Regions from separate parts of the Rudaeicoccus suwonensis genome, predicted to be linked through region 1. Evidence: predicted binding sites of a transcription regulator. Region 1 holds the regulator's gene; each other region holds the start of a gene.
What was found. The regulator LexA, encoded in region 1, represses DNA repair genes until DNA is damaged. The targets are predictions, from matches to a motif close to TCGAACANNTGTTCGA.
Positions count from the first base shown of each region.

Region 1 (5,262 bases):
GTCTTCGCCGGACGCACGGTTCGCGCGGTGTATGTGACCCCCGTGGAGCCGGGCGGACAGCAATCCGGCGGGGATGAGCCCAGCGACGAGCCGCTGGTGCATCAGGTATCTGCCGCGCATCGGCTCACCCCGCAGCCGTTGAAGACAGGCGACACACTGACGTTCACCGGTCTGCAGGCCACGGTGGTCTGGCCAAGCCGCGTGCTGCACGCCGGATCAGAACAAAACAACGCCAGCATCGTGCTCGACGTGCACTCCCGCGGCCTACGGATCGTGCTGACCGGCGACATCGAGAAGGAGGCCGCCGCCGCAGCGTTGCGCGAGCTTCGCAAGGCACCCGATGGCACTCACGTCGACGTGCTGAAGGTGCCGCATCACGGTTCCGCCAACCAGGATCCCGACTTCGAACACGAGTTGCAGGCGACCATAGGAGTGATCAGTGTCGGCGCCGACAACGACTACGGGCACCCCACCGCCAAGACACTGGATCTCTTGCGCGACAGCGGCACCGCGGTCGTCCGGACCGATCGTGGCGGCGACATCGCGGTGGTCTCGCGCGACGGCCACGCCCTGATCGCGCGACCGTGAACCGACAGCAACAACCCGCACAGCCCCCGGATCTGATCCGGCGGGTCAGCTCAGCTGGCCGATGTGCTTGTTTCTGTAGGGCGGCCGCGATCGTCGTCAGCACGGTCCCGCGTCAGCGCTTTCTGCGGCGTCAGTGACACAGGCTCTTGACCTGCGCCGCCTCGCACAGCGCGTCCAGCGTCGCCGCGACGGCGGGCACCCGTTGCAGATCAGGAGTGGTCACGGCATACACGGCGCGTCGGGACGCCGGCTCGATCGGCAGGGTGACAATCCCGGGGTGGCTGGCGGACCGGCGGATGAGATCCGGGATGAGTGCCACGCCCAGCCCCTCGGCGACCAAACCCATCACCGCAACGTAATCCTCGGTCTCGAACGCGACGTCGGGCGTGAAACCGGCGCGGGACGCCAGCGACAACAGGTGTCCGCGACAGCGGGGGCATCCAGCAATCCACGGCTCGGTGGCCAGCGCGGCAAGATTGACCCGCTCGGTGGCGGCCAGCGGATGATCCGTCGGCACGGCCAGGCGCACCTCGTCGTCCAGCAGTTTGCGGGTGACGAACGCGTCCAGATCCTCTTCGCCACGCGCCAGGTCCGTGCCTTCGTAGGCGAAGGCGACGGCCACATCGCACTCACCCGACCGCAGCGCTGCCAACGACTCCGGCGGTTCGGCCTCGGTGAAGCTGACCTGAACGTCAGGGAATCGTTGCTTGACCAAGGCGAGCGCTCTGGGAACCAGCGTGGACGACGATGATGGGAAAGCCATCAGGCGAACACGCCCCGCACGCAAACCTGCGATGGCGGCGACCTCGGACTCTGCTGCCTGAAGTGCCGCCAGCACAGCGACCGCGTGACGAGCGAGCACCAGTCCCGCTTCGGTCAACCGGACGTTTCGCCCGAGGCGCTCGACCAGCACAGTGCCGGTGCGTTCCTCCAATCGCCGCACCATCTGCGAGATCGCCGGCTGGGAGTATCCCAGGGAGGCCGCTGCGGCGGTGAAACTGCCCTCATCGCTGATGGCTTTGATCACCCGAAGCCCCGCTGCATCGATCATGCAATCGAGAATAACCCGTTGTTATCGGAATCGGGAGATGTCGATGCTCGGGTGATCGACGGTCCGACGTCAGCAGGTGTGCCGCAGCCAGTGGTCCTTCCTGGCCCACCACCCCGAACCACAGATCCCGGTGTGAGAGGTTGGCGATGTGACGAACGACTGGCAACGCCTGCGCGAGTTGGTTGCTGCCGGCGGGCTCGTCGCGCTCACCGGCGCCGGCCTGTCCACCGAATCAGGCATCCCCGACTACCGCGGCGCCGATGGTGAGCGCCGGATCCAGCCGATGACCGCGCAGGAGCTTTTGGCGAGTCCCGTTGCGCGGCAACGCTACTGGGCGCGTTCGTATGTCGGGTGGCCCCGCTTTGCCGCAGCCACGCCCAATGCGGGCCATCGGGCCGTGGCGGCGCTACAGTCCGCGGCATACGTCGGGTCGATCATCACCCAGAACGTCGACGGGCTGCACCAACGAGCCGGTGCGCACGACGTGGTCGAACTGCACGGCAGCCTGGCGCAGGTGGTGTGCATGAACTGCGGGGAGCGTTACGCCCGCGCCATCGTCGACCAATGGCTCACCGAGGCCAACCCGGATTTCGATCGGTCCTTCGACGGGCCCCTACGCCCGGATGGCGACGTCGCGTTGGCGGAGACGGCGATCGCGGGGTTCCGAGTGGGTCACTGTCTGGTGTGTGGATCTGACCTGTTGAAACCGGATGTCGTGATGTTCGGCGAGTCGGTACCCAAGGACGTTGTTCAATCGTGTTTCGACGCGGTTGACGCCGCGAGCGGATTGCTGGTGCTCGGATCATCTCTTGCGGTCATGTCGGGCTACCGGTTCGTGCGACGGGCGGCCCGATCCGGTCTCCCGGTGCTCCTGATCACGCATGGCTGGACGCGGGCGCGCGAGGATGAGTTGTCGGTGCACATCGATGCGCCGTTGGGCGCCAGCCTGACCCGTCTGGTGGAGGAACTTCAGACGTCCTGACCCGTCAGGTCCTTCTCAGATACTGCGCAGGACGGCTGTCACCTTGCCCAGGACAGTCGCCTCGTCGCCGTCGATGGGCTCGAACGCGTCGTTGTGCGGGATGAGCCACACCTTTCCGTCGGTCCGGCGGAAGGTCTTGACCGTGGCCTCGCCATCGATCATCGCCGCGACGATGTCTCCGTTGGTGGCCGTCGGCTGCTGCCGCACGACGACCCAGTCGCCGTCGCAGATCGCAGCGTCGATCATGGAGTTGCCGACAACCTTGAGCAGGAACAGGTCGCCTTCGCCGACGATCTGCTTGGGCAGCGGGAAGACGTCCTCGACGACTTCGTCGGCAAGGATGGGCCCGCCCGCGGCGATACGACCGACCACCGGGATGTATGCCGCTGCCGGCTGCTGGTTGCCGAGGTCGGTCTCGTCGAAGCTGGATTCGTCGACCGTCGTGACGCTCGACCCGCCGCGGTAACCGCGGGTGTCCTTGGTCGCCTCGGGATCGATGACCTCGATGGCGCGTGGGCGATTGGGATCGCGTCGCAGGTACCCCTTGCGTTCCAGCATGGTCAATTGATGTGCCACCGAACTGGGGCTGGTGAGCCCGACTGCGTCGCCGATCTCACGCAAACTCGGCGGGTAGCCACGTCGATCGACCGAATTGCGGATCACCTGCAGCACCTTCGTCTGTCGGGTCGTCAGGCGTTCGCCTGACCGATCGGGCAGCCGGTGAACTTCAGCCATCGACGCGTCTCCTCATCCCGCCCCTGATCGATGAAATGCCTGCAATGTCGCACATTTTCCAGGTTGCACCGAGGGGCTGTCGGTGGTCGCTGGTTGAGTTCTTCACGTGAGACAAGCGTATGCGGTTCGGACACAAGTGCCAAACATTTGTACGACGCGTGTCTCCACGAATCCGAACAAGCGTGCTATAAATCGTACAGACGTGCGATCGCACGGGTGTTCGACCGACACATCGACGCACCGGCTCACGGTGAGTCGGGTGTCATCCGCAGACGTCGCGTCACCGCACGCAGATTCATGGGAGGAAGACATGAGCGCAGTCACCCAGTGGGCTTGCCCGACCACCGAGCCGGCGCGACGCCGTCATCTGCAGTCGGTCCCGACCGGTCCTGCTGCAGCCGGTCGCAGTTCCGTCGCTCGGCCGGCGACGACCGCCAGGCCGATCCGCCTCACGCGGCGCGCTCGCCTGCTGCTCGGCGTCGTCGGTGCTGCTGTGGTGTGCACGGTCGTCGGCGGCTCCTGGGCCTCGTTGGCATCGCCCGGAGTGCCGGCGCCGCAGCAGACGGTCACGGTGCAGCCGGGCCAGACGTTGTCGCAGATCGCGCACGAGGCGTATCCGAAGCTCTCGATCGACGACGCGGTGGCGCGTATGCAGATCGTCAACCAACTGAACTCCAGTCAAGTGGGCGCGGGCGAGCGCCTGATCATCACGCGCTGAATGTCGCGTGTTGGGGGAGAGCGCCATGTCGGCCTACCACGCACCATGTGACGCCGGGGCGGCAACTGCGGCCCCGGCGTCACACGCCGGGTGAGAGGTGAGGCGTGCCAGCGTCGATGTTCGACGGTGGGGCTCCTATGGCCCCCGTGCGGTCGGACATTCCGCACGGGGCTCACTGTGCGTAGCGCATGGAGGGCACGGTCTGTGCGCGTAGCGGGACACTGTCGGGAGCCGCACGGGGGTGGCGACACGCCGTTACGCAGTCGTTTCCGACGCCATGACCTGCGCTTTTGTGAGCGGCGCGCCAGGGGTCTTGCGACTTGTGTGGACTCGGCCTAATATCCCTACATCTAGTAGTTACATGGATGTAAGTCGTCCACATGTAGTCCCCAATATATCCACCGGTTACCCACAACGGCATCCACAGAGCCCGAGTGCGGTGGTTCTGTCATGCCCGCTTTCTCCCGCACCGGTGAGGCGGTCGGGCATGGGTGCGGGAGTGCTGTTGCCGTCATACAGCCCGACCGTCATAGGTCACAGGTCATCGACTCGGAGGGAGCCGCGATGCACTGCCCGTTCTGCCGCCACGACGACAGCCGCGTCGTCGACAGCCGCACCAGTGACGACGGCACATGCATCAAGCGGCGCCGCCAGTGCCCGACGTGCGGCAAACGCTTTTCCACGCTCGAAACTGCCAGCCTCACTGTCGTGAAGCGATCCGGTGCCAGCGAGCCGTTCAGTCGCGGCAAGGTGCTGGTCGGCGTCCGCAAAGCCTGCCAGGGGCGCCCGGTCAGCGAGGACGACCTGGCCCTGCTCGCCCAGCAGGTCGAGGAGTCGATCCGCATGCTAGGCGCCGCCGAGATCGACGCCCACGACGTGGGTCTGGCAGTGCTTGCACCGCTGCGCAGCCTGGACGAGGTCGCCTATCTGCGGTTCGCCAGCGTCTACCAGGCATTCGACAACCTGGAGGACTTCGAGGCCGCGATCACGCTGTTGCGCGCCGAACGCGCAGCGAGCGGTGTCGAGCCCGCCACCGCTGTCGGTGGTCCCAGCGACACTGATTGACAGACGACAGCACCCGATCTCAGCACCGCCCGACATACCTGCAGTTCCACCTTCGTCATCCGCACCACATCGCCATACATCTCTTGGAGGACACGCATGACAGACACGGCCGACACCCGTCCG
Region 1 is NZ_VIVQ01000001.1:2,286,683-2,291,944, reverse strand. Features, by position in the region: gene BKA23_RS10460 (DNA internalization-related competence protein ComEC/Rec2) at 1-588, shown strand, start outside; gene BKA23_RS10455 (LysR family transcriptional regulator) at 719-1,639, opposite strand; gene BKA23_RS10450 (NAD-dependent protein deacetylase) at 1,788-2,621, shown strand; gene lexA (transcriptional repressor LexA) at 2,637-3,356, opposite strand; gene BKA23_RS10440 (hypothetical protein) at 3,667-4,074, shown strand; gene nrdR (transcriptional regulator NrdR) at 4,639-5,139, shown strand; gene BKA23_RS10430 (vitamin B12-dependent ribonucleotide reductase) at 5,236-5,262, shown strand, end outside.

Region 2 (5,262 bases), 1.4 Mb from region 1:
CGAGATACTTGATGGCGTCCTTGCTGGTCCGGATCCCGCCGGCCGGTTTGACCCCGATCATGTCGCCGGTCAGCTCGCGCCAGTCGCGGACGGCCTCCAGCATCACCAGCGTCACCGGCATCGTCGCGGCCGGCTGGATCTTGCCGGTCGATGTCTTGATGAAGTCGGCGCCCGCGAGCATCGCCAGCCACGAGGCGCGACGCACATTGTCGTATGTCGCAAGCTCGCCGGTCTCGAGGATGACCTTCAGGTGCGCGTCGGGCTGGTCACCCGGGCGCGCACAGACCTCTTTGACTGCGGTGATCTGGTCGAAGACCAGCCGGTAGTCGCCGGACAGGAAGGCGCCTCGGTCGATCACCATGTCGATCTCGTCCGCACCGGCCCGGACTGCATCGCGGGTGTCGGCGAGCTTGACCGCCAGGCTCGCACGGCCGGACGGAAAGGCTGTCGACACGGCGGCGACGTGGATCCCAGTGCCCTGCAGGGCGTCGCAGGCGACGCCGACCATGTCGTTGTAGACGCACACGGCCGCGACCTGTGGGGTTGCCGGATCCGTGGGGTCGGGGTAGGCGGCCTTCGCGCACAGACTGCGGACCTTGCCGATGGTGTCGGACCCTTCGAGAGTGGTCAGGTCGATCATCGCGATGGCCATGTCGATAGCCCACGATTTGCTGTCGGATTTGATCGAGCGGCTGCCGAGTCCGGCCGCTCGCGCCTCGATCCCGACCTGGTCGACACCGGGTAATCCGTGCAGCCAGGTGCGCAGCGCGTTGTTGGTCAGCGAGGTCACTCCGAGCAGTTCCCGGGCCCGCGACGTTGCAGATGATGGGCTCACCAGGGCAGCCTATCTGCCATGCGATCCCCTCTGAATCGGAAAGTCGACCCAGCAAGCAGCAGAGGTCGTCGTGTGTTCCGTCAGCCGGTCATGCTGGTCAGTGGGGTGGCGCTGGGGCTGGTGAGTGTGCTCCTGCTGGTCGGTCTGCTCATTGCCGATGGTTTCTCCACGCCCGCGGAACTCCTGTGGCCGATCGGTTCGCTCCTGCTGGTGTGGGTCGTATTCGTGCGTCCCTGCGTCGAACTCGACCAGTCCGGAGTGACGCTGCGCAACCTGATTCGCGATGTTGCGTTCACCTGGCCGGCCGTCGATGTCATCGAGCAACGCTGGAACCTCAAGATCTACACACCCGAGGACGTCGGCTTCAGCTCATGGGCGATCGCCTCGCAACGACCGCAGGGGCGAGCGATCCGCTCACCGCAGCGCGGCTTCGGGCTGATGGTCGGCGGCCGATTCAACGTCGCCGCGGTGTCTTCGCCGGATGGCGCGACGCCCTCGGACGTCATGGTCGCGCGACGCGGATCTGCCGCGGACGTCGCCGCCGTGATCGACCGCAGCAAGAACGAATATCTGGCTGCCGTCGAACGGCAGATCACCCCCAGGCAGGACTCGGCGGCGCACCGCAGCTACGCGACCCCGGCGATTGTGGCCGCAGTGCTCGGTATCGCCTTCATCCTGGCGTCTTTCTACTGGGGCTGACTTCGCTCGTAGAGCGGACCTCAACGGTGGCCCTGTCCCGCTGATGCGTGGTCCCGGTGATGTGGGGTCCCGGTGATGTGGGGTCCCGGTGATACGTGGTCCCGGTGATGTGGGGTCCCGGTGATACGTGGTCCCGGTGATACGTGGTCCCGGTGATACGTGGTCCCGGTGACGCGTGGTCCCTCTTGCATCACCGCGATGCTTGTCAGGCGACATTTTCTGAATCGTGCAGCAGTCCCTCGGTGTCTGCAGCCCCGGCTTTTGTCGGTCCCGCATACCGCGATGGGGTGTTGCTCACCTCCACCTCTGGTGGCGACGTGCTGGATGAGTGGTTGTGCTGCTCTCCGATGCGGCCTGGGGAGAGGTCCCATGTCACGTGTCCGGCTGTTGTGGTGGCGGTGTAGCCGTCGCGGTGAATGATGGTGTGGTGTCGGGCGCAGACGAGGGCTGAGTTGGTCAGGCTGGTGCCGCCGCCGGCCCACCAGGGGATGATGTGGTGGACTTCGCACCATGCGGGTGGTCGGTCGCATCCGGGGAAGGTGCAGTGCCGGTCTCGGACGATCACGGCTGTGCGTAAACCTGCGGTGACGAGTCGTTTTTGTCGTCCGACGTCGAGTGGTTCGCTTGTTGCACCGAGTACGACGGGGATGAGGTCTGCGTCGCATGCCAGTCGGCGTGCGGATGCTGGATCGATGACGTCCCCACTGCTGGTGGTGGCGTGGCCGCGACCCTCTGTGAGGGTGTCCAGTGGGAGTAGAACGACGACCTTCGCGGTGCCGGACATCGGCGACATTGAGGCATCCAGATCACGTGTGGCATGCGTGATCAGCTCGAGCAGTGCATCGAGTCGACGCTTTCCGGGTGAGCGCGTATCTCGCGGGGCGTTCGCGCTGACGGTGCTGTCGTCGCGGGTGTCAGGCTCGTGTCCGGGGTCGTCTGGCCCAGGCTGTGGATGAGTTGATCCCGTGGTCGCCTTCTCCGTTGGTGCAGAGTCGCGCGCAGGTGCTGCCCGGTCGTGGTGGTTCGCGTCGGCGTCATACGTGCCGCTCGTGGCGGGCTCGTCTTTCACCGCTCCACGTCCCGTCTCCGGTCGGGTCTCAGGGCGCGGAGCGCTCGTGGCATTGAGTGCTTCTTTGACGATCGCGGCGTGAGCGGGGGACAGGTCGGCGATCAAACGCACCATTCCAGTGGGTAATTCGCGCCAGGTGAGGGATTCCACCTGCTGCTGATGGTCCTCGTCGTCCGCCAGCTGATCGTCACCGAAGGCGGCGATCAGGCGCCTGGTCAGAGTGCGCAAAGAGCGAGGACTGAAGTCTTCGAGTGCGAGAAACCATGAGTGGATCTCGCTGCGCTCAACGGTCGGGAACAGTGGCGCGACTTTTTCTGCTTCGCGCAGAGCTGTTGCGGCCGTGTCTACGGTCACTTGCCCGTCTCGGACTGCCCCGATGATGGCGTGGTTGCGCGCATCCAGTGCGGCGGTGGCGATATCGGCGATGGCACGTGCTTGGTGGTGGGTCGTGCCCGGGGTCAGATCACGCACCCATTGCGTGGTCGATGCTGCGGTGGACTGTGCGACAACGCCGCGATCGACCGCGTCGGCTGCGGCGAGTGCGGCGATCGCCTCGGCGCGGTGGCTGATGGTCAAAGCCGCTGATGCCAGATGGGTGAGATCGCGCTCAGCGAGTTGAAAGATGGCAGCCGGCCACGCCTGGAGCACCTGCACGAACTCGTCTGTGGCATTCAGCAGTTCGGCGGCGTGGCCGGGTGCTGCGGGTGTGACTTGATCGCAGGCGACGGCCAGCGGAGTGTCAGGTGTTGTCGGAACGTGTTCCATGACCGCCTCCTCGCGCTGTGGTTGGTTGATTCGACCTATGACTATTAGAACATATGTCGGAACCCGTGACAAGTGTCCAACCGCGTGAAATCGGTTGAGGAACAACGCAATTCGCGATTTCTTCATCCACAGGACCTGGGTCGACGGACACTTGTCCACAGAGCGGCACGATCCGATGGCAGTCCGTCGACGGCCGCGTGTAGTTGAGGGCGCAGGTGAGGTGGGCAGCATTCTGATGCAACCGATGGACACCGATGCATGCGTGCGGCGGCAAGCCCGTTCCGCGGGTCCGTGGCGCGACCGCGTTGACCGTGACGAGGTTCGGGTCGGTGGCATCCCGTTCGCAAGTCGTGGCCCGACGTGGTTTGACTTCCGCCGGGGTCCACCGCTGTCGCTGTCGCTGTCGCTGGGGGTCACGTCTGTGCAGGACAGATCAGCGCTCCTCTGGCTGATCAGTCCTCAGCTGACGTGTTGGTGCCACTCAACTCTCGATCAAGCTGGATGGACCCCTCGGCGCAGAGCAGTCCAACCCTCGTGCGTAGCTAGATACGTGTCAGTCGCTCGAAGTCCGCGCGCACCGCGGACAGGCGCGCAGCGCCCGAAGCGGCATCGGCAGCGATGACCTCGAGGTAGACCTTCAGCTTGGGCTCGGTGCCACTGGGCCGCACGATGACACGGGTGTCGTCGGCCAGGAAGTACCGCAGGCCCTCGGTCGGAGGAAGCCCGCCGTCGCTCTTGGCCAGATCATCGATCCGCGAAACCCGTTGTCCGGCAACGCTTTCAGGCTGAGCATCGCGCAGTCGCGACATGATCTGCCCGATCAGCGCGAGGTCTGCGACCCGTACGGAGAAGCTGTCCGTCAGGTGCAGTCCGTGTTCGGCGGCGAGGTCGCCGAGCACGTCGTCGAAGGTGCGTCCGCCGGTTTTGAGTTCGGCTGCGAACTCGGCGACGAGCAACGCCGCGCTGATGCCGTCCTTGTCACGCACCTGGCCCGGGTCGGTGCAGTAGCCCAGCGCCTCCTCATAGCCGTACGTCAGGTCGGGCACTCGGCTGATCCACTTGAACCCGGTGAGCGTCTCGGCGTGCGCGACCCCTGCGGCAGCCGCCATACGCGACAGCAGCCGTGACGACACGATCGAGTTGGCGAAGACCCCACCGGCCGGGATTCCGCGGCGCAGCAGGTAGGCACCCAGCAGCGCGCCGACCTCGTCGCCGCGCAACATGGTCCAGTCGCCCTCGCGCCGGATCGCGACCGCACACCGGTCGGCGTCGGGGTCGTTGGCGATCACCAGATCGGCGCCGGCGGTCTGCGCCAGCGCGAGCGCGTGGTCGATGGCGCCAGGCTCCTCCGGGTTGGGGAACGCGACAGTCGGGAACGCCGGATCCGGGTCGGCCTGGTCGGCCACGGACTGTATGTCGCGAAAGCCCGCCTGCGCAAACGCCTTTCGGACGATCTCGGTGCCGACGCCGTGCAGTGCGGTGTGCACTATCGACACCTCGCGCGGGCCGTCGGCGCGCACCACGCGGCACACCGAATCGATGTAATCCTGCACCACGTCGTCGTCCAGCGTCTGCCAGCCGTCATCGGCACGCTCGACCGACGCCGCTGTCGGGAACCGCCCGATCGCCGCGCTGATCTGCGCATCCGCCGGTGCGACGATCTGACTGCCGTCGCCGAGATAGACCTTGTAACCGTTGTCCTGCGGCGGGTTGTGGCTTGCCGTGACCATGACGCCCGCATCGGCGCCAAGGTGCCGAATCATGAACGCCAGTACCGGTGTCGGCAGCGGACGCGGCAGGATCATCGCGCGCCCTCCGGCGGCCACGATGACCGCCGCGGTGTCGCGGGCAAAGACATCGGAGTTGTGCCGGGCGTCATACCCGATGACGACGG
Region 2 is NZ_VIVQ01000001.1:913,905-919,166, forward strand. Features, by position in the region: gene deoC (deoxyribose-phosphate aldolase) at 1-835, opposite strand, end outside; gene BKA23_RS04190 (PH domain-containing protein) at 908-1,534, shown strand; gene BKA23_RS04195 (HNH endonuclease signature motif containing protein) at 1,740-3,368, opposite strand; gene BKA23_RS04200 (phospho-sugar mutase) at 3,911-5,262, opposite strand, start outside.
Region 2: BKA23_RS04195 (HNH endonuclease signature motif containing protein) is a predicted target of LexA. The motif match lies at 3,414-3,429, and genes of this name have one in related genera.

Region 3 (5,262 bases), 450 kb from region 1:
CACGCAGGCCGCGGTCGCGTTGCTGGTCGACACGTCCTTCTCGATGGCGATGGACGGTCGATGGGTGCCGATGAAACGCACCGCGCTGGCCCTGCACCATCTGATCCAGACCCGCTTCCGCGGTGACAGCCTGGAGCTGATCGCCTTCGGCCGGCACGCGCAGACGATGGACATCGACGAGCTCACCGGACTGTCGGCCGAGTGGGACAAGGGCACCAACCTGCACCACGCGCTGATGCTGGCCAACCGGCATTTCCGCAAGCACTCCAACGCACAGCCGGTGCTGCTGATCGTCACCGACGGCGAGCCGACAGCTCACCTCGAGCCGGACGGCGAGGTGTGGTTCTCCTACCCGCCGCACCCGTTGACCGTCGCCTACAGCGTGCGTGAATTGGACAACTCGGTGCGGCTGGGTGCGCAGACCACGATCTTCCGCCTCGGTGAGGATCCGGGCCTGGCGCGTTTCCTGGACCAGCTGGCCCGGCGTGCCGACGGTCGCGTGGTGGTGCCGGATCTGGACGGCCTGGGCGCAGCTGTCGTCGAGGGCTACCTCGGCTCGCGTGCCGGCGGGTCGTCATACGGCGGGCTCGACGGCGGCTGGGGCTGGCGCGGTTCCTGGGTCGACTGACGACTGTGCCGCAGTAGAGCCCATCTCGTCGTCAACGCCCGAGTCGGGGCGGCTACCGTTTCCGCCGTGAAACCAACGATCGGGGTCCTGGCCGTCCAGGGCGACGTCCGCGAGCACGTCCGGGCGCTTGAGTCCGCGGGAGCGAGTGCGCCGCTGGTGCGCCGGCCCTCCGAGCTCGAGCACCTCGACGGCATCGTGCTGCCCGGTGGTGAGTCCACCACCATGGACAAGCTGCTGCGGGCCTTCGAACTGCAACAGCCCCTGCAACGGCTGCTGGCCGAGGGGCTGCCGGCATACGGCTCGTGCGCGGGGATGATTTTGCTGGCCGATCGAGTGCTCGACGCCACCCATGACCAACAGACGCTCGGTGGTCTCGACATCACCGTCCGCCGCAATGCGTTTGGTCGGCAGGTGGACTCCTTCGAGGAGGACCTCAGTATGCCGGTCCTTCGAGACGGTGAATCACAGCCGGTACGAGCAGTTTTCATCCGCGCGCCGTGGGTGGAGGAGGCCGGCCCCGGCATACAGGTGCTGGCTCAGGTGACGACCGGTCCGGCCGCCGGTCGCGTCGTGGCGATCCGTGACGACAGCAGGCTGGCGACGTCCTTCCACCCGGAGGTCACCGGCGACCACCGGGTGCATGAGTACTTCGTGGACATGGTGCGTGCGGCGACTCGATAAGATCGACCGCTGGACCACGGACGACGACTGAAGGTAAGGAAGCACATGAGCGGTCACTCCAAATGGGCGACGACCAAGCACAAGAAGGCTGCGATCGACGCCAAGCGGGGCAAGCTGTTCGCCAAGCTCATCAAGAACATCGAGGTCGCGGCGCGCTCCGGCGGCGGCGACCCGTCCGGCAACCCGACGCTGTACGACGCCATCCAGAAGGCCAAGAAGTCCAGCGTCCCCAACGACAACATCGACCGCGCCGTCAAGCGTGGTTCCGGTGCCGAGGCCGGAGGCGCGGAGTACCTCGCACTGACCTACGAGGGTTACGCGCCTGGTGGGGTCGCGCTGCTGATCGAGTGCCTCACCGACAACAAGAACCGTGCCGTCGCCGAGGTGCGCACCGCGCTGCAGAAGAACGGCGGCACGATGGCCGACTCCGGCTCGGTGGCCTTCATGTTCCACCGCAAGGGCGTCGTGATCGTGCCGAAGGAGGACAAGACCGAGGACGACATCCTCGAGGTCGTGCTCGACGCTGGCGCCGAAGACGTCAACGACTTGGGTGATTCCTTCGAGATCGTCTCGGAGGCAACCGATTTCGTTGCCGTGCGCCAGGCCATCCAGGCTGCCGGCATCGACTACGACTCGGCCGAGTCGTCCTGGATGCCGAGCACCGAGGTGCCGTTGGACAAGGACGGCGCCAAGAAGATGTTCCGCATCATCGAGGCGCTTGAGGACTCCGACGACGTGCAGAACGTCTACGCCAACGGCGACGTGTCCGACGAGGTGCTCGCCGAACTCGAGGACGAGGACTGAGCCGCGTCGGCCGACGCCGGGGCCCCGACCTTCGGGCTCGGACCCGGCAGGCGTGCCGCGGACGTATGACGCGCCGAGGCTCCTGCACGTCGGCCGGTCGATCGCCGCATATGCTCGGTCGTGACCGAACATATGTTTGACCTTGCCGGAGCAGGAGTGGATTTCGCGTGCGCGTGCTCGGAGTTGATCCCGGCCTGACCAGATGCGGTCTGGGTGTCGTCGAAGGCGGCATCGGCCAACCGCTGCGGATGATCGCTGTAGGCGTCGTCCGCACGCCCGTCACCGACGACCCGGCTGAGCGTCTGTTCACGCTGCAGACCGAGATCGACGAGTGGATGCACCGCTTCGAGCCCGAATCCGTAGCAGTGGAGCGGGTATTCGCCAAGGCAAACATCAAGGGGATCATGGGCACGGCTCAGGCGTCCGCAGTGCCGATGCTCGCCGCCGCTCGGCGGGGCCTGCCGCTCGCGCTGCACACGCCGAGCGAGGTCAAGGCGTCCGTGACCGGCAACGGCCGCGCCGACAAGGCCCAGGTCACCGCGATGGTCACCCGCATCCTGCGCCTGGAGACCGCCCCCAAGCCGGCCGATGCCGCCGACGCGCTGGCGATCGCGATCTGTCAGGTATGGCGCGGCGGCGCCCAGGACCGCATCGCGTCCGCCCTGCGCCGGCAGGCCGCCGCGACCGGGGCACGCCGATGATCGCCGGCCTCACCGGCACGGTCGCCGCTGTCGGGCTCGACCATGTCGTGGTCGAGGTCGGCGGAGTCGGGTTGCTGGTGCACGTCACCCCCGGCACGGCGGCGGCGCAGCGATCAGGCCAGGCGGCCAGCCTGGCGACCACGTTGATCGTGCGCGAGGACGCGCTGACGTTGTACGGCTTCGGCACGCCGGATGAGCGCGACCTCTTCGAACTCGTGCAGACCGTCAGCGGTGTCGGCCCCCGGATCGCGCTGGCGATGCTGGCTGTCGGCACCCCGGATCAGCTGCGAGGCGCGATTGCCGGCGGCGACATCGCCGCACTGGTCAAGACCCCGGGCATCGGCAAGAAGGGCGCCGAGCGCATCGTGCTCGAGCTCAAGGACAAGGTCGGTCCGGTCGTGCCGTCGCCGTCCACCGGCTCCGCTGCTACCGCCGTCGCCGGTCATCACACGCAGGTCAGCGAGGCTCTGGTGGGGCTGGGTTGGTCGGTCAAACAGGCCGACGACGCCGTGGCTGCGGTGGTCGAGGCGCAGCCCGAGGTGAGCGACGTGTCGATCCTGCTCCGCGCAGCACTGCGGGAGCTCGGCCGATGACCGAGGTTTCACTCGCAGGATCGGAGCGCGCCCGGTGACCGACGACTACGACGACAGCTCGTATGACGCGACCGCGCGCATCGTGGATCCCGGCGGTGACACCGAGGACCGCCGTTTCGAGGCGGCGCTGCGACCGCGCAAGCTCGCCGACTTCCCGGGGCAGCCACGCGTCCGGGACCAGCTGAGCCTGGTGCTCGAGGCCGCGAAGCGGCGGGCGGCCCCACCCGATCACGTGCTGCTGTCCGGGCCTCCTGGCCTCGGCAAGACCTCGCTGGCGATGATCATCGCCGCCGAACTCGAGCAACCGATCCGCATCACCAGTGGCCCCGCCATACAGCACGCCGGAGACCTCGCCGCCGTGCTGTCGTCGCTGGCTGAGGGGGAGGTGCTCTTCCTCGACGAGATCCACCGAATGGCGCGCCCGGCGGAGGAGATGCTCTATCTGGCGATGGAGGACTTCCGCGTCGACATCATCGTCGGCAAGGGTCCAGGGGCGACCGCCATACCTCTCGAACTCCCACCGTTCACTGTTGTGGGCGCAACGACACGAGCCGGGCTGCTGCCGGCGCCGCTGCGCGACCGGTTCGGTTTCACCGGGCACCTCGACTTCTACACGCCCGAAGATCTCGCGCAGATCCTGACGCGCAACGCAACCCTGCTGGGCATCGACGCGACAGAGCAGGGCATCGAAGAAATCGCCGGTCGATCGCGCGGCACCCCCCGTATCGCCAACCGCCTGCTGCGCCGCGTGCGTGACTACGCCCAGGTGCACGGCTCCGGGATTCTCGACCAGGGAGCCGCGCGTGCGGCGCTGTCGCTGTTCGATGTCGACGACCGCGGCCTCGACCGGCTGGACCGCGCTGTGCTTGAAGCATTGTGTCGACGCTTCGGCGGCGGCCCGGTGGGCCTGTCGACGCTGGCGGTCGCGGTGGGGGAGGAATCAGACACCGTCGAGACCGTCGCTGAGCCGTACCTCGTGCGTGAGGGCTATCTCGTACGGACTCCGCGGGGGCGGGCCGCGTCACCGTTGGCATGGCAGCACCTGGGCCTCACGCCGCCGGTGAATGCGGTCGCAGGCGCCGAGCAGCTTCCGCTGGAGGACGGCGGTGGCAGGTTCGGCGGCTGATGGCACGTCACGCGGCCGGAACCCGGGCTTGGGCCAGTCACGTTGCTCACCTAGACTCACCCGTCGGCCGGTTGTGCCGCTGATCACGATGACCACCCACCTGAGGAATTGACTTTCGATGCTTGCACTGGCGCAGAACTCCAGCGCGCACCACTCCGGTTCGAATTGGGGCACTTTGCTGCTTCCGGTGATGATCCTTCTTGTCGTTTTCATGTTCTGGTCTCAGCGGAGGCGGCAGAAGCAGACGCGCGTCGCGCAGAGCCAGTTGCAGGTGGGTGACGAGGTGAGCACGACTTCCGGGCTTTTCGGACGCCTGGTCTCGCTCGACGATGCCGTCGGCACTCTCGAGGTCGCGCCGGGTGTGCAACTGCGCTTCGACCGTCGGGCGATCGTCGCCCGCAGCCAAGTCGATGCGACTCGTGATTCCGGCCCGGCCGACCAGGCTGCGCAGATCCCTGCATCGGCGAATGTCGATCTGACCAAGACCGACGACCCCCAGACGAAGGCTGAATAGGTGGCAACCCGCTCCCGTAGGGCGACGGCTGGCAAGCCGCGCCGCATCCTCATCACCTTGCTGGTGCTGATCATCGCGTTGTATGTCGCGATCGCCGGCACCACGGCCTGGGGGTCTCCGAAAGGCAAATGGGTGCCCCAGCTCGGCCTCGACCTCGAGGGCGGCCGCCAGATCACGCTGCAGCCCATCGTTGGTAAAGGTGAGACGGTCAGCTC
Region 3 is NZ_VIVQ01000001.1:1,836,452-1,841,713, reverse strand. Features, by position in the region: gene BKA23_RS08415 (vWA domain-containing protein) at 1-628, shown strand, start outside; gene pdxT (pyridoxal 5'-phosphate synthase glutaminase subunit PdxT) at 695-1,309, shown strand; gene BKA23_RS08405 (YebC/PmpR family DNA-binding transcriptional regulator) at 1,355-2,113, shown strand; gene ruvC (crossover junction endodeoxyribonuclease RuvC) at 2,281-2,814, shown strand; gene ruvA (Holliday junction branch migration protein RuvA) at 2,811-3,407, shown strand; gene ruvB (Holliday junction branch migration DNA helicase RuvB) at 3,442-4,533, shown strand; gene yajC (preprotein translocase subunit YajC) at 4,652-5,047, shown strand; gene secD (protein translocase subunit SecD) at 5,048-5,262, shown strand, end outside.
Region 3: ruvC (crossover junction endodeoxyribonuclease RuvC) is a predicted target of LexA. The motif match lies at 2,238-2,253, and genes of this name have one in related genera.

Region 4 (5,262 bases), 1.9 Mb from region 1:
CGATGACCCAGGTGGCGAGCAGTGCGACGGCCTCGGGGTGGTTGAGCTTCACCCCGCGTGCCAGCCGGTCGCGTGCGACCATCCCAGCCACGGAGAGCAGCAGCTTCTCGGTGTCGGCAGGGGTCAGGTGCATGCGGGCAGTGTTTCAGGCCGATGTTGCGAGCGCGTTTCGTGTTCCTCCCGCGTCGCCGGCATCGGCGAGACGGGCTCGCAACATCGCCGGTTACCGGTGCAGCGCCTTGCGCGCCAAGGCGTCCCGCCGGGCTGCGCGATCTGCACCGTCGTACCAGTGGATTCCGTCTCAGTGGTCACCCGTTTTTGGCTGCGCGGACTGCACCACACGATGAGGTCATGTCGCGGAGCGTGGAGGCTGGCGGGAGTTGTAACCGCTCAGATTTGCTGAACGCGGTGAGCGGTGATCGAAGTGGCTCAGGGCTGTGTTTCCGTCGCGGTTGGTCGCGATGGGCGGATCCTGGTGTAGATCATGGCAACTGGTGTGAGCAGCAGCCCGGCGACAGTGATGGCGGTGGAGACTGAGGTGCGGTTCGCGAGAGCGCCGAGGGTCGGTCCGCCGACGACTTGGCCAAGGGCGTCGGCCTGGCTGGTGATCGAAATTGTGGTTGATCGGGCCTGTGAATCGATGTTGCGGTTGAGCCACGCCGATTGCACCGGATAGGTGATATTGCTGGCCGCGTCGCGGATCCACATAGCAATGAGCGCGGGCCATAGGGATCCTACGATTGCGAAACCGATGACTCCGCCGGCCTGAACGAGTGTGAGCGCAGCGAGCAGACGGTGGGGGTGGAGCGCGTTGATTCTGTCTGCGGCCAGGTTGTTCGCGACAAGGCTGGCGGCGAGGGAGATCAGCGCCCCGATCAGCGCGAACAGGGTGAACCAGGTCGTTGTGCTGTGGAGCGCGCCAGTGGCGGGCAGGTGGAAGGCGTCGAAGATGTGAATCGTCCATAGGCGGTCGAAGACCTCGGACGATGCGCCGGCGATAAGAGCAACGATGGTGAGTGAGCGCACGACCCCGGGTCGTCTAGCCGCATGAAGGCCGACCCGGAACGTGTCTTTCATGAGCGCCCAGGTGGGGCGGTCGCTGCTGGCGGTGCGCTCGAACCGGGTCTCGGGCATCAACGGGGCCATCACGATGGCCAGCATCAGGTATCCAGCGCCGGCGACCAGCATCGGTAGTCGAAGGTCGACCTGGGCCAATGCGCCGGCGATGAGGATGCCGATGAAGGTCAGCGCGAGGTGCTGCTGTTGGTAGCGGGTGAACAGTGGCTGCACGGCGTCGGCACCGATTTCGTCGGTGATCCAGGCGTCCACGGCCCCTGAGATAAAGGTGAAACCGAGGCCCCAGATGACTTGCGCCAGCATGATCGGCCAGAACGAGGGGAAGATGCCCTGCAGGAGGATCCCGGCCCCCACCACCACGGCACCGATGAGCGCGGACAGTCGGCGTGAGTACACGTCAGCGACGATGCTTGTGGGGATTTCGAACAGGAAACAGGCGGCTTCCATCACCGCGCCGACGAGCAGCAACTGTGCGGGGTTGAGATGGACGACCTGCACTTGGTACAGGAGTGTGAGTGTGAAGGCGACGGTCTGTAGTAGTGACCAGCTGCCTTCCCACCACAGGTAGGCGGTGCGAGCAGGCAGCGGGCGACGACCAATGAACAATGGCACGATGACTGAGTCCTTGAGCAGACTGCGCGCGATGCACGCGCGACAGAGATCACGAAGTACTGAATGACCGTGCGCCAGTGGGCGCGTCGGCCTTCGGCAGGCTCATTGGAGCCTGTAGCCGTGGGTTTCGTGATGGGGCGCATCCAATCCGCGGAGCCGACGGCGTGCACGGCAACGGGACCTTACGAAGGAGCGCACTCTGCTCAAGCTGAACGACGCATGCCGCGACCATAGCGGGCCCTCAATTCTCCGAGCAACCGAAAATCGCTGCAGCACCCTCCGTGCGTTTCATCGACTTGTACGGCTTGCCGGTGAGCGCTTCCACCGGCCCTCAGGCTGGTGGTGTGGTCCACAAGCTCATCGAGGTACCCGCGCCGGGAGGTGTTCAACGGACACCGTCGTCCGACAGCAACCGGTGCGGCACGCCGTGTGCCCTCCGTGCCTTGTCGCACACGGCGATCGCAGTCTCAGCGGCTTCGCCGGTGGCGACGTGGGAGGCGACTTGCCTGGGTCGACGACTTGATCATTTTCTCGAACGTATGTACGATGAGGTATGTCGATCACACCACTGCTGGCCGAGTCGGTGGTGGAGTCTGCCTCCAGTGCGGAGTTGTTGGAAGCGGCGGGTGTGTTGATGGTGCGGGCGTTCGAGGTGATCTGCGGTGATGCTCCCGGGTTGACCCGGGACGAACTCTTGGCGCAGGTCGAGGCCGTGCAGCGGGTGGCGAATTCGGTGGATGGTGCCCGGGTGGTGCGGATGGCGCAGGTCGCTTCGATTGAAGACGTCACCGACCTGTCCGGTGAGACCGAGGGTCCGCCGGTGACGTCGTGGGTGCGGCACCAGTTGGGGTGGACCAACGAGTGGGTCTCTTCCGAGATCGGGGCCCTGCTGGCGTGGGGTCCACGCCAAGCCGATACCCGCCTGGACCAAGCCTTGGACGCGGTCACGCTGACACCGAGACTGTTGCGGGAAGTCGGGGCTGGCCGGTTAGCGGCGGAGAAGATGCACAAGGTCACCGCCGGGTTGGGGTCCGCACCCACGGACGTGGCGGCAGCAGTCGAATCAGCACTCTTAGACCAGGGCATTGGTGGGTTGACCACCACGCAGATTGCCAGGCGGGTCCCGAGGATCCTGGCCGACCTCGACCCGACCGCAGCAGAAACCTCCGGTACGAAGACGAGGGAGCGTGAGGTTGGAGTGTCCTGTCGCGCTAGTCATGTGCCGGGGTTGAGTGAGATCAAGGTCGTGCTGGACTCAGCCCAAGCAGCGCGGATCATGTCCGCAGTCGAGCAACTGGCCCGGCAACTACACCACGACGCGGTCGAGGTGATCAGTTTGCCGCAATGCCGGGTCGATGCGTTGGTGGATCTGGTGTTGCAGAACGTCCACATCGACACCCACCTCACTTTCCAGGTCCCCGTCATGACCGGGGTATTCCCGGCCGACACCACCTCCGCGGCCTCTGTCGGCGACACCACCGCAACCACCACCGGAACTGGTGCGGCGACCGCTTTTGATGCTGCCGCGGCATGCGCCACTGCCACAGGGTCGGCATCCGCCGCAGCCGGTGTCGCTGGCACTGTCACCGGTGGTGCTGTGGTCGGTGGTGCTGTGGTCGGTGATGGTTCGGATACTGCCCGGGCACGGGTCGCGGCATTGTGTGACCGGTTGTTCCCCGACCCGCACACCATGGGCTGGACCCAGGTTCACCGCTGCGAGAACGACCCGCCACCACCCGACGACCAGGACGGGTGGACCCATGGAATGTCGCCGGAACCACCGGACGACGTCTTCGATGATGATCCTGACCATGAAATCGACTGGGACACCGCCCTGGCACACCTGGTCGAGTCGTTACCTGACCCGCCACTGGAAGGCGTCTTCACCGCCGACCCGCACTTCGGTGACTACCCCGACATTGGTGCCCCGACCGACCTGGTCACTGTGCCCAACACGGCCAACCTGGTCGCACCATCACGGCACGTCATGCCGTCGGCGTCAGCGCCGGCAATAGCGGGGGTGGGTCCGGTCATCGTGCCGGGCGTCGGCACGATCCTGCCCTCCCACGTCCACGCGTTGACCAGCACGCTGGGAGTGTCCCTGGCACGCACACTCCTGGACGCGACCACCGGTGTCCTGGTCCAAGCAACCTCCACCAAATACCGCCCCACCGCCGGCATCGCCCGATTCGTCAAAGACCGGGACCAGCACTGCCGGTTCCCCGGCTGCACCCAACCCGCCACCTACTGCGACGCCGACCACGTCACCCCCTGGCCGGGTGGTGCGACCACACCGGCGAACCTGCAGTGCCTGTGCCGGCATCATCACCGGGTCAAGCACCAAACCCGGTGGCAGGTCACCATGACCACCGAGGGTGTGTGCACCTGGACCAGTCCTGGCGGACGCGAATACCTCACCCGACCCGCCGACTGAACTAGACAGACACGGTCGCCGACTGACGTGCACGGGAACGCGACCACCTGATTGAACCGGCGCCTCACCTAATCGCTCCACTGATACGCGGTCGAATCGCGGGCGCGTGAACTGTCGCGGGTTGAGCCGTCGCGACAGTTGTCCGGGCTCGTCTTGGCCACAATTCCCGCTGATCGCGGCGATCGAAGCGCAACACAGGTGGACAGGTCCGAAGGGCAGGCCGTGTCCCTGGTTAGGCTTCCGGCGTGTCATCTGGGTTGACCGGCTATCTCGTGCTGGCAGGTGTGGGCGTCGTCGGCGCCCTGCTTTTCGCTGCCTCGATGACCGCGCGACGCCTGTTGGCGCCCCGCGCACCGAGCCCGGCGAAGCTGACGACCTACGAGTCGGGCGTCGATCCGGTCACCGGTGGCTGGGCCCAGAGTCACATCCGCTACGTCGCCTACGCCTTTCTGTATGTCGTCTTCGCCGTCGATGCGGTCTACCTCTTCCCCTGGGCGCTGGTGCTGCGCAATCACCGCCTCGGCGTCGTCAGCCTGGTCGAGATGGGCATCTTCATCGCGGTCGTGCTCGTCGGCCTGCTGCACGCCGCACGTCGTGGCCTGCTGACCTGGTCGGACCACAAGGAGCCGCAGTGACCACCGACCTGCCCATGCCCCGTGTCGGCGCCGCGCAAGTGGCGGCGCCCAAGCCGATGCGCTTGGTGCTCAACTGGGGCCGGCGCTACTCGCTGTGGGTCTTCAACTTCGGACTCGCTTGCTGCGCCATCGAATTCATCGCGGCGTCGATGGCCCGCCACGACTTCATCCGACTCGGCGTGATCCCGTTCGCACCCGGTCCGCGCCAGGCCGACCTCATGGTGGTCTCCGGCACCGTCACCGACAAGATGGCGCCGGCCGTCCGCCGCCTCTACGACCAGATGCCCGAACCGAAATACGTCATCAGCTTCGGCGCCTGCAGCAACTCCGGCGGCCCTTACTGGGACTCCTACTGCGTGACCAAGGGCGTCGACCAACTGATCCCGGTCGACGTCTACGTGCCGGGGTGCCCGCCGCGCCCGGAGGCCCTGCTCAACGGGATCCTCGTGCTGCAGCAGCAGATCGCCGGCGAGAAGCTGCGCGGCCGTGCGCTGCGTGACCGCC
Region 4 is NZ_VIVQ01000001.1:356,069-361,330, forward strand. Features, by position in the region: gene BKA23_RS01715 (urease subunit gamma) at 1-133, opposite strand, end outside; gene BKA23_RS01720 (MFS transporter) at 430-1,689, opposite strand; gene BKA23_RS01725 (HNH endonuclease signature motif containing protein) at 2,243-4,123, shown strand; gene BKA23_RS01730 (NADH-quinone oxidoreductase subunit A) at 4,381-4,758, shown strand; gene BKA23_RS01735 (NADH-quinone oxidoreductase subunit B) at 4,773-5,262, shown strand, end outside.
Region 4: BKA23_RS01725 (HNH endonuclease signature motif containing protein) is a predicted target of LexA. The motif match lies at 2,221-2,236, and genes of this name have one in related genera.